Regions from separate parts of the Pseudomonas sp. AC169 genome, predicted to be linked through region 2. Evidence: riboswitches for the same ligand, from Rfam matches in the RefSeq annotation. Region 2 holds a riboswitch; each other region holds the start of a gene.

Region 1 (3,268 bases), 940 kb from region 2:
TGTTCGGCGAGGGCCAGAGCGGCACTTTCGGCGACGCCGTAGCAACCGGTGCGTTCGTAGGCGATCTGCGAATGGTGACTGAGCCGTTGCTGGTAACTGGCCAATTCTTCACTGCTGAAGTACAGCAAGGGCAAGGCCAGTTGTGCAGCAAGTTCCTGCAGGCCCGGCTCGTCGCGCTTCAAGTCGATACTGGCCAAGGCCTTGACCGCTTCAAGGTCGATGCGATGTGCCTGTAGCGCCTGATCGAGTAGCGCACGCAACGTGGTGGCCGGGCAACCGCGCTGGCAGCCCAGGCCGACCACGAAGGTCGGCGCTGCGCGGTCATTGGTCATGCGTGGTATTGACCATCGCTTTTGCGGCGGAACAACCAGGCGCTGATCAGGCCCAAGGCCAGCCAGAACGCTACGTTGGTTAACTGCGAAGCAATTTTGAACTGAGCTTCCAATGCCTCGGGGGCGAGCATCGAATGCACTTCCGGCTGCGGTGCGCCGATCACGTGGGGCACAGCGAGGATGGCCACACCGAGGATCTTCATCAACCAGTGACGGCTGAACGCGATCAGCGACAGACCGACAGCGGTCGACGCGGCAGTGCCAATCCACCAGATTTGTCGTGAGGCCAGATCAGCGGCGGCAGTGCCCGGCAATTCAGGTGGCAGGCCCATCGTCGGTGCCAGTACGAATGTCGCATAACCGGCCAGACCCCAGAGCAGACCTTGCGAGGTTTTGGTCGGCGCACGCAGGGTGTAGAGGCCTGCGAGCATCAGGGCGAAACCGACGGCTACGACCAGATTGCCGCCCGTGGTCGAGACGACACGCTGCCAGCCGTCTTCCGGTTCCCAGGCTTCGGCATCGTGGGTGTGTGCAGCGGCGCCGGCGGCGTGTTCGTGAACCGCCACCGGCTCGGACTTCTCAAAGGTTTCCGCTTGCAGAATCAGCGGCGAAACCCAGAAGCTTTGCAGCAGGGTGAGGAGCAGGGCGGCCAGCAGGCCGGTGAAACCTGCGGTTTGCGCAATACGCTTGATCATGTCGGCAGGTCTCAGTGGCACGGGAACGCGGCGCTGTGGCGGGTATCGTGGGCGGCGTTGTGTACCGCTTCGATGTGCGAGAAACCGGCGAAGTAGACCAGGCTGGCGCCGAGAATCGACGCGAAGATCGCGGCGCTCAGGCGTTGGCTCAGGGTGGTGGTGCTGGAAATTTTGTCCGTGTTGCTGCCGGTGCTGCTGATGATCGACATGGCGCTTCCCTCTGGAGTGTCAGCGGGTGATATAGAGCGCATGAAAACCCCTGCGGGTCGGGCTCGCAGAGGTTCGAACAGCGCCCGCCCACCGCGGGTTTGTTATGTTCAGCACCGCACAAATGCGGGCTGTGTGTTGCGGGCCGGTCTCCGGGCTCACGAGGGGTTGGCGTCAGGCCGACCTGCAAGCGTCACCTTCCCATGCCGCACGGGCACAGTGGTTTTGACGCTTCGCTCGCTTACCGTTGCGGGGGCAGCACCGGACTGACATGGGCTTGAGTAAAGCACATGATTCACCGGTTTCCCGTTTCACCCTGTGAAGGGCACCCGTAACAAGGTGTGTAGGAGAGCATGGGTTGGGGATTTTAGTCAATTTTGTGGGTGGATCCGTTGCTGCGGGTGTTGCTGGTTACGGTCCGCCCTTGCGGCGGGTCACTTTTGGCAAACGCCCCCAAAAAAAGTAACCCAAAGGTCTTCGCCCTGACGTTCGGCCCGATCGCTGGGGCTCGGGGTTCCTTCGCTGCGGGATCGATCCCTCCACTCAGCCTTCCGATGTCGCCTGTGGATCAAGATCAAGAGCAGGCGAGCTGACACTCGGCCTATTGAGTGGTGAAGAGCGCGGGTGTTCGGCTTTTGATTTGCGTTGTTGCAGCCCCTCACCCCAGCCCTCTCCCGAGGGAGAGGGAGCCGATGGTGGGCCTTTCAGAATCTGAGTTCGACTCGGTATCCCAATTCGGCGTATCTCTTCCATTCCACGCGGTCAGTCCCCTCTCCCTCCGGGAGAGGGCTAGGATGAGGGGCTTTTGATCTGGCCTTTGATCTTGCTTTGGCTTTTGATTTTTTGCCCCTTCGGATGGACACCGTAGCGAGGGAACACTGAGCCTCAGCGAAGTGCCGTACGCCGGGGCAAAGCCTTTTGGTTCCTTTTTGGCGTTTGAAAAAGGGACTCGCTGTAAGAGCGAAACCGCCAGCGGCAGCACCCGCAGCAACGGATATGCCCCCAAAACCAAAGCTCAACGCCCATTGACCCACCCTTAGACGATGCGTAGCCTTGCGCTTTCGAGGTTCTTCGGCCGTTGCCGAAGCTAAGAAGGGAACGCGGTCAATGCCGCGGCTGCCCCCGCAACTGTGAACGGTGATGTTCGCTGCCACGCCACTGCCAGCTCAAACGATGAGCCAGCGGGAAGGCGCAGCAAACGCCAGGCCCACGCCTGAACACCGTCAGCCAGGAGACCTGCCTCGTCACAGATTCTCACTACAACCGGGCGGGGTGATCCGGTGGCGAACGCTTCCGGCGCGCACGCGCGATGCCGGTTCTCGTCCCGTATGCCCGCCGCTTGCCAAAGGGCATACCGATGAAAACACTGGCCAAACTTCCCGTCACCATCGTCACCGGCTTCCTCGGCTCGGGCAAGACCACGCTGCTGCGACACATGCTCGACAACGCTCAGGGCCGCCGCATTGCGGTGATCGTCAACGAGTTTGGCGAGTTGGGCATCGACGGTGAAATCCTCAAACAATGCACCATCGGTTGTACCGAAGAAGAAGCCACCGGCCGCGTTTACGAACTGGCCAACGGCTGCCTGTGCTGCACCGTTCAGGAAGAGTTCTTCCCGGTGATGCGCGAACTGGTTGCCCGTCGCGGCGACCTCGACCACATCCTCATCGAAACCTCGGGTCTGGCCCTGCCAAAACCACTGGTGCAAGCCTTCCAGTGGCCGGAAATCCGCAGCGCCTGCACCGTTGACGCGGTGATCACCGTGGTCGACAGCCCGGCCGTGGCCGCCGGCACCTTCGCCGCATCCCCGGATCAAGTCGACGCGCAGCGCAAACTCGACCCGAACCTCGACCACGAATCGCCGCTGCACGAATTGTTTGCCGACCAACTGGCCAGCGCCGACCTCGTCATCCTCAACAAGGCCGACCAGACCAGCCCGGAAGACCTCGCTCGCGTTCGCGCAGAAGTCGCCGAAGAGCTGCCGCCCGCCGTCAAAATCATCGAAGCCAGCAACGGTCGTCTTCCGCTGGACGT
Region 2 (3,268 bases):
GGCGTCGATCTGCGGGCGCAGTTGCGTGTAGAACGCGTGGGCTTCGGCCTTGTCGTTGTCGATGATCAGCACATCGTCCTGGCCCTTGAACCATTGGTTGTCGGTACCGAACACCAGCATATGGCCGCCGGGCAACTCGGCTTTGCCTTCGGCCTGCACGCCCCAGTCGGTGAAACCCCAGTAATCATTGTGGTTGATGACTTTGGTGCCGCCGCCCTCGACGTTGTTGACGCGGGTGTAGCGCGTGTCCCAGTCGTTGATGTGGCCTTTGACGAAGTAGCTCAGGCGCTCGTTGACGGTCTGCTCGAAAGTCGCCGTGGCGATCTGCTGTACACGATCGTTGGTGGTTTTGTGGTTGTCGACCGGGCGGGCGAAATCGAGGTTGGCGTCGGCGTATTGGTAGAACAGTTCCAGCCGCGCATCGTCGCCGAAGGACTGGATCGCCTTTCCGCCGAACGTGGTGACTTCGTACGCACGGTTCTTCCCGGACTCGTTTTTCATGTCGCGGTTGCGATACGGCTGATAGCCGTCGGAGACGTTGTGGCTGACGTACGCCAGCAAACCCAGGTCGCCAAACCCGTTAGTGAAGATATTCTCGACCCGCGCATCCTCGGTGGTACCGCCAAAGCTGTCGACGCCCAGATTCACTTCGCCGGCGGCTTTGCGCGACTGCGGGCTGCGGGTGACGATGTTGATCACGCCGGAAACGGCCTGAGTGCCGAACAATAGACTCTGGCCACCCTTGAGCACTTCGATGCGTTCAATGGCGTTGGCCGGCAGCGTGTCCAGATAGAGGCCGCCGTACAGACGATTGTTCAGGCGCACGCCGTCGAGCAGGATCAGCGTATCGTCGTTGCGCCCACCGAGCAGCGAATAAGTGCCGTAGTCGAAGGGACCGTTTTTCGGTGCTACATACAGACCGGGAATGAACATCTGCATGACGCGGCTGACATCGGCGCTGGGGCCGGCGCGCTCGATCTGCTCGCGGGTAACGATCTCGACCTTGCTGCCGAACTTCGCCATATCAGCGACGGTGGTGGACTCCACCGACGGTGCAGAAACGATTTGTTGATTGAGTTCCAGTGGCGCGTCATCGGCCAGCAGCAGCGGGCTGAACAGGCAGCCGAACAGAAGGGTTGGAGCAGAAGTGTTGAAAGGTCGAATCATTGTCTTCTCGAAAAGGATCTTCGCAGAAGAGCATGCAGGAGAAGGCATCGCGCACAGCCAATACCGGCCCATGCCCGCCCACCGCAGGATTTTGCCAAACAGCAATTCAGGCCGGTCTCCGGGCTCGCGCGTATCGAGGCTTTCACCTTCCCATGGTCGTCTGGCCACAGTGGTGTATCGAAAGCATCACGCGCATACCGTTGCGGGGGCAGCACCGGACTTGTTCGAAAAGAACGTACCGGTTTCCCGTTTCACCCCATGCACGGCGGCATGGGACACCTGAAACTGGGCGGCATCTGAACATTCGGATGACCGTTCGTCAACTTGCATGCGTGCGTACTCCTCTAACCACTGTGGGAGCGAGCTTGCTCGCGAAGGCGTAGTGTCAATCAACAATGATGTAACTGACCCGGCCTCTTCGCGTGCAAGCTCGCTCCCACAGGATCTCTGCTCTGCATTAAAAACAGGTCGAGGTCGCACTTGGTCGTTTGATAGGTGAAGGTTTAAAGTTCACTTCAAGTTCAATTACGGCTCAGGTCAATCATGAAAATCGGTGAACTGGCAAAAATCAGCGGCCTGGCAGCTTCGCGCATCCGCTTCTATGAGGCGAGCGGCCTGATCAACTCGGTCGGGCGCAAGGCTAACGGCTATCGCGATTACGCCCCGGAAACCGAGTGGATTCTGCAGATCATCACCGGTGCACAGTCGGCGGGGTTTTCCCTGGAGGAAATTCGCCAGTTGCTGCCGGTGAATGCGCAGGACTGGCAGCACGAAGGGATGCTGGTCGGGCTCAAGCGCAAGGTCGAGGAAATCGAAGTGCTCCAGCAACGCCTCGCGCACAACAAGGCGCAACTGCTGCGCGTCATCCATGGCATCGAGAGCAAACCGGCGGACGTCGGCTGTGCGGACAACGCGCAGTTGTTGATCAATCAGATGCGCGAGGAGAAGGCGGCGCAGCTCAAGTAACCGCCTCGTAAAAAGCTCTTGACCTTAAAGTTGGCTTTAATCTTATGGTTGTTGCACGCCCAAACGAGGATTCCTCATGAACGTGTTCGACAGCCTGTTGCTTCCCAACGGTTCAACCCTCAAAAACCGCATCGCCAAAGCCGCCATGGAAGAAAACATGGCCGACGCCGATCAGGCGCCCTCTGAACAACTGATGCGCCTGTATCAAGCCTGGGCCGACGGCGGTGCCGGTCTGCTGATCACCGGCAACGTCATGGTCGATGGCCGTGCGATGACCGGGCCGGGCGGCGTGGTGCTGCAGGATGACCGGCAATTGGCCAAGTTCAAGCGTTGGGCGCAGGTCGGTCGGTCCGGTGGTGCGCAGTTCTGGTTGCAGATCAACCATCCCGGTCGACAAATGCAGGCCAATCTCGGGCAGAAAACCTGGGCGCCGTCGGCGGTTCCGCTGAGCATGGGCAGCCTGTCCAAACACTTCACCACGCCCCACGCGATGACCGCCAGTGTGATCGCAGAGGTCGTTCAGCGTTTCGCCCGCAGCGCGCAACTCGGCGAGCAGGCCGGGTTCACTGGCGTGGAAATCCACGCCGCCCATGGCTATCTGTTGAGTCAGTTTCTGTCGCCGCTGACCAATCAGCGCAAGGACCAGTGGGGCGGCTCGCCGGAGAACCGCGCGCGGCTGTTGCTGGACATCGTCAAGGCTGTACGGGCGCTGGTTTCTGCGCAGTTTGCAGTGGCGGTGAAACTCAATTCCGCCGACTTTCAGCGCGGTGGGTTCAGCGCCGATGACGCGCGACAAGTCGTCGAATGGCTCAACAATCTGGGGGTGGATCTGGTTGAATTGTCCGGCGGCAGCTACGAAGCCCCGGCGATGCAGGGCGAAGCGCGGGACGGGCGCACCCTGGGGCGTGAGGCGTACTTCGTCGAGTTCGCCCAAGACATTCAGAAAGTCGCACGGATGCCCGTGATGGTCACCGGTGGCGTGCGCCGCCGGCCGATCGCTGAAATGGTCGTTAACAGTGGCATGGACATGGTCGGCATCGGCACCGCGCTGGCCATCGATCCGAACCTGCCGCGTGACTGGCTGCTGGGCAAGGACAGTGCCCCCGAGCTGCCACCGATCACCTGGAAGAACAAG
Region 3 (3,268 bases), 1.9 Mb from region 2:
GGCAAACGCTTCATCGCGGGCGACGGCAATGCGCACATTCTTCAGCAGTGGCTCGACAGCGATGACGTCAGGCGCGGCAAATTCCACGGCCGGTGGCAGCGCTACCTCGCAACTGCTGGCGAGGGCATCGGCAGCGGCGTCGAGGCGCACATCGAGATCATTCAATTCGCTGGCCTGGACCAGACCGAGATGGCGACTCGGCAGTTCAATACCGGTCTCGCGGGACAACGCGCCGTACCAACGCAAACCTTCAGTGAGACTGCCTTCGAGCAACTGCGCATGGCGCAAGGTGCCAACACGATTGGCCAGCACGCCGGCAAACGGCAGATCCGGCTGATATTTGGCCAAGCCCAGCGCCAACGCACCAAAGGTCTGCGCCATGGCCGTCCCATCAATCACGCCGAGCACTGGCACACCGAAATGCCGCGCCAGATCAGCGCTCGACGGCGTGCCGTCAAACAGGCCCATCACGCCTTCGATCAGAATCAGATCCGCCTCGGCGGCGGCTTCCCACAACAGACGACGACTTTCCTGCTCGCCGACCATCCACATGTCCAGTTGATACACCGGTGCACCGCTGGCGCGCTCGAGGATCATCGGATCGAGAAAGTCCGGGCCGCATTTGAACACGCGTACTTTACGCCCCTGATTGCGATGCAAACGGGCCAGTGCGGCGGTGACGGTGGTCTTGCCCTGACCGGAGGCCGGCGCGGCGATGAGTACCGCCGGGCAGTGACGTGGTTGATTCAAAGTTCGACGCCTTTCTGCGCTTTGATGCCGGCCTGGAAGGCGTGTTTGAGCATGCCCATTTCGGTGACCGTGTCGCCCATCTCGATCATTTCCGGCTTGGCCGCGCGACCGGTGACGATTACGTGCTGCATCGGCGGACGCGCCTGCAGATCGCTGAGCACCTGATCGAGATCGAGGTAGCCGTGTTTAAGGGCGATGTTCAGTTCATCGAGCACCACCAGACCGATCGACGGGTCGCGCAGTAGTTCCCGCGAGACTGCCCACGCGGCTTCGGCGGCGGCGATGTCGCGCTTACGATCCTGGGTTTCCCAAGTGAAGCCCTCGCCCATCACATGGAAGCGAACCTGTTCGGGGAAGCGGCGGAAAAACAATTCTTCGCCGGTGCTGTTACGCCCCTTGATGAACTGCACCACGCCGCACTGCATGCCGTGGCCCATGGCGCGGGCGAGCATGCCGAACGCCGAGCTGCTTTTGCCTTTGCCGTTGCCGGTCAGCACCAGCACCAGGCCGCACTCGTCAGGCGAGTTGGCGATGCGTTCGTCGATCACGGCTTTTTTGCGCTGCATACGCGCCAGATGGCGTTCGTCGCGCTCGGGGGAATCAGTCATGGGGGAGCTCTCCGTTGAGGCTGGATAACGGCGGGCAGGCACAAGAATAGACGGCAAAAAGCCTGGCATCGCCCACCGTGATGCCGCTGGATGGATCAGGCCGGTCTCCGGGCTCATGAGCGGCGTTGGCCTGACTGCGCGCCTTCCCGCTTCTTTCGAGGCAGTGGCTCAAGGCGCAGTTTTCACTCATTTACCGTTGCGGGGGCAGCGCCGGGATCGTGGTGGTTCTTCGCTTGAAGACAACCCTCACCGGCTTCCCTGTTTCACTCTGTCGACACCGGTCACAGAGCACCTGAAACAAGCCGCGAAGGTTAGAGGGTTGGGGGTGGAGCGTCAATTAAAGAGGCGGCCAGCGGGCGAATAACTGCCGTCGATCAATTATCCGGCGCCAATCTTGTGCCACACTGATACAAATGATATCAAAGAGCCATGCTTTTTCCCGAAAAGCCCACCACAACAATAAAGGATGATGACGATGCAAGGCATGATCATCAGCAACCCGCGCCTGGAATTCCTGCGCCCGGTGCTTGAACGCTGGTTTGACTGTATCGACCGCTACAACGCCGTGCGCGGCGACAGCGATACCCCTTACTGGCATGACGAGAAAGCCAATCTCGGATTGCTCTCGGCGGCGGCCTGGATGGCCGAGCTGGTGACTTTGAACGACACTGCCACGCGCAAACAGAATGAAGAAGGCGAGCGCAATGCCCGCGCCGATCTGTTTCTCGCCAGCGCCGAAGATCGCGCCTTTATTCAGGCCACGCAACGCTGGCCACGAGTCACGAATCTAAATCTGACCCAAGCCCTGCTCGACATCACCAGCGACGCCAAGCGCATCAGCTATGCCAGCGATCTCAAGCTCGGCTGCCTGTTCGTCGCACCGCAAAAAGCCCAGCACAGCGCCAGCCCCGAAGAGCTGCAGGACATGGTCGACGACCTGCAGAAGGAACACACCTGCGCCGTCGCCTGGTATTTCCCCTACGCCTACCGCAAATTGCGCAGCGAAGCCGGCAACTATCACCCAGGCATTGCCGTGCTGTTCAAGGAAGCCCGCGGCTGAGGTTGAACCATCGGGCTTGCGCCCTCCTCTATGATTAAGAATGCATTCATAGGGAAGATCAGCAATGCGCAAGCCCCAACTCGTTTTTGTCATCGCCTTCGCCGGAGGACTCGCCGCCTGCGGTGAAACCTCCAGCCTGCAAGTCTCCGACGGCACCGGCCCGTCACCGAAACTGCCCGAACCGAACAAGACCCTGATCCCGACAGTGAACATCGCCCCGGCGATCGGCTGGCCCGAGGGCAGTAAACCGACAGCGGCCGCCGGCACCCAAGTCGCAGCATTCGCCGAAGGCCTCGACCATCCGCGCTGGCTCTATGTGCTGCCCAACGGCGACGTACTGGTGGCGGAAACCAATGCCCCGCCAAAGCCGGATGACAGCAGCGGCATTCGTGGCTGGGTGATGAAGAAAGTCATGGGCAAGGCTGGCGCTGGCGTACCGAGCCCGAATCGCATCACTTTGCTGCGTGACGCCGATCACGATGGCGTGGCCGAGACGCGTACGGTGTTTCTGCAGAACCTCAACTCGCCATTCGGCATGACCCTGGTCGGCAATGACCTGTACGTCGCCGATACCGATCGACTGCTGCGCTTCAACTACGAGCCCGGCGCGACCGAGATCAAGTCGCAGCCGATCAAGGTTGTCGATCTGCCCGGTGGGACGCTGAATCATCACTGGACCAAAAACGTCATCGCCAGCAAGGACGGCAGCAAGCTGTACGTGACGGTCGGCTCGAACAGCAACGTTGGCGAAAATGGTCTGGATAAAGAAGAAGGCCGCGCAGCGATCTGGGAAGTCGATCGGGCGACCGGTAATCACCGCATCTTCGCCTCGGGCATCCGCAACCCCAAT

What was found. Region 2 has a riboswitch for cobalamin ahead of ACZZ0G_RS28935 (TonB-dependent receptor plug domain-containing protein). Riboswitches for the same ligand answer to the same signal wherever they lie in the genome.
Region 1: linked by a shared signal. The riboswitch ahead of ACZZ0G_RS24840 (CbtB domain-containing protein) and the one ahead of ACZZ0G_RS28935 (TonB-dependent receptor plug domain-containing protein) in region 2 are both predicted to bind cobalamin.
Region 3: linked by a shared signal. The riboswitch ahead of cobO (cob(I)yrinic acid a,c-diamide adenosyltransferase) and the one ahead of ACZZ0G_RS28935 (TonB-dependent receptor plug domain-containing protein) in region 2 are both predicted to bind cobalamin.

The regions. Positions count from the first base shown of each region.
Region 1 is NZ_OZ409866.1:5,557,732-5,560,999, forward strand. Features, by position in the region: gene ACZZ0G_RS24830 (cobalamin biosynthesis protein) at 1-332, opposite strand, end outside; gene ACZZ0G_RS24835 (CbtA family protein) at 329-1,027, opposite strand; gene ACZZ0G_RS24840 (CbtB domain-containing protein) at 1,039-1,236, opposite strand; cobalamin riboswitch at 1,361-1,582, opposite strand; cobalamin riboswitch at 2,282-2,492, shown strand; gene cobW (cobalamin biosynthesis protein CobW) at 2,592-3,268, shown strand, end outside.
Region 2 is NZ_OZ409866.1:6,496,946-6,500,213, reverse strand. Features, by position in the region: gene ACZZ0G_RS28935 (TonB-dependent receptor plug domain-containing protein) at 1-1,167, opposite strand, end outside; cobalamin riboswitch at 1,260-1,465, opposite strand; gene ACZZ0G_RS28930 (MerR family transcriptional regulator) at 1,711-2,133, shown strand; gene ACZZ0G_RS28925 (NADH:flavin oxidoreductase/NADH oxidase family protein) at 2,210-3,268, shown strand, end outside.
Region 3 is NZ_OZ409866.1:4,617,902-4,621,169, reverse strand. Features, by position in the region: gene ACZZ0G_RS20755 (cobyrinate a,c-diamide synthase) at 1-750, opposite strand, end outside; gene cobO (cob(I)yrinic acid a,c-diamide adenosyltransferase) at 747-1,358, opposite strand; cobalamin riboswitch at 1,440-1,669, opposite strand; gene ACZZ0G_RS20745 (hypothetical protein) at 1,834-2,418, shown strand; gene ACZZ0G_RS20740 (PQQ-dependent sugar dehydrogenase) at 2,483-3,268, shown strand, end outside.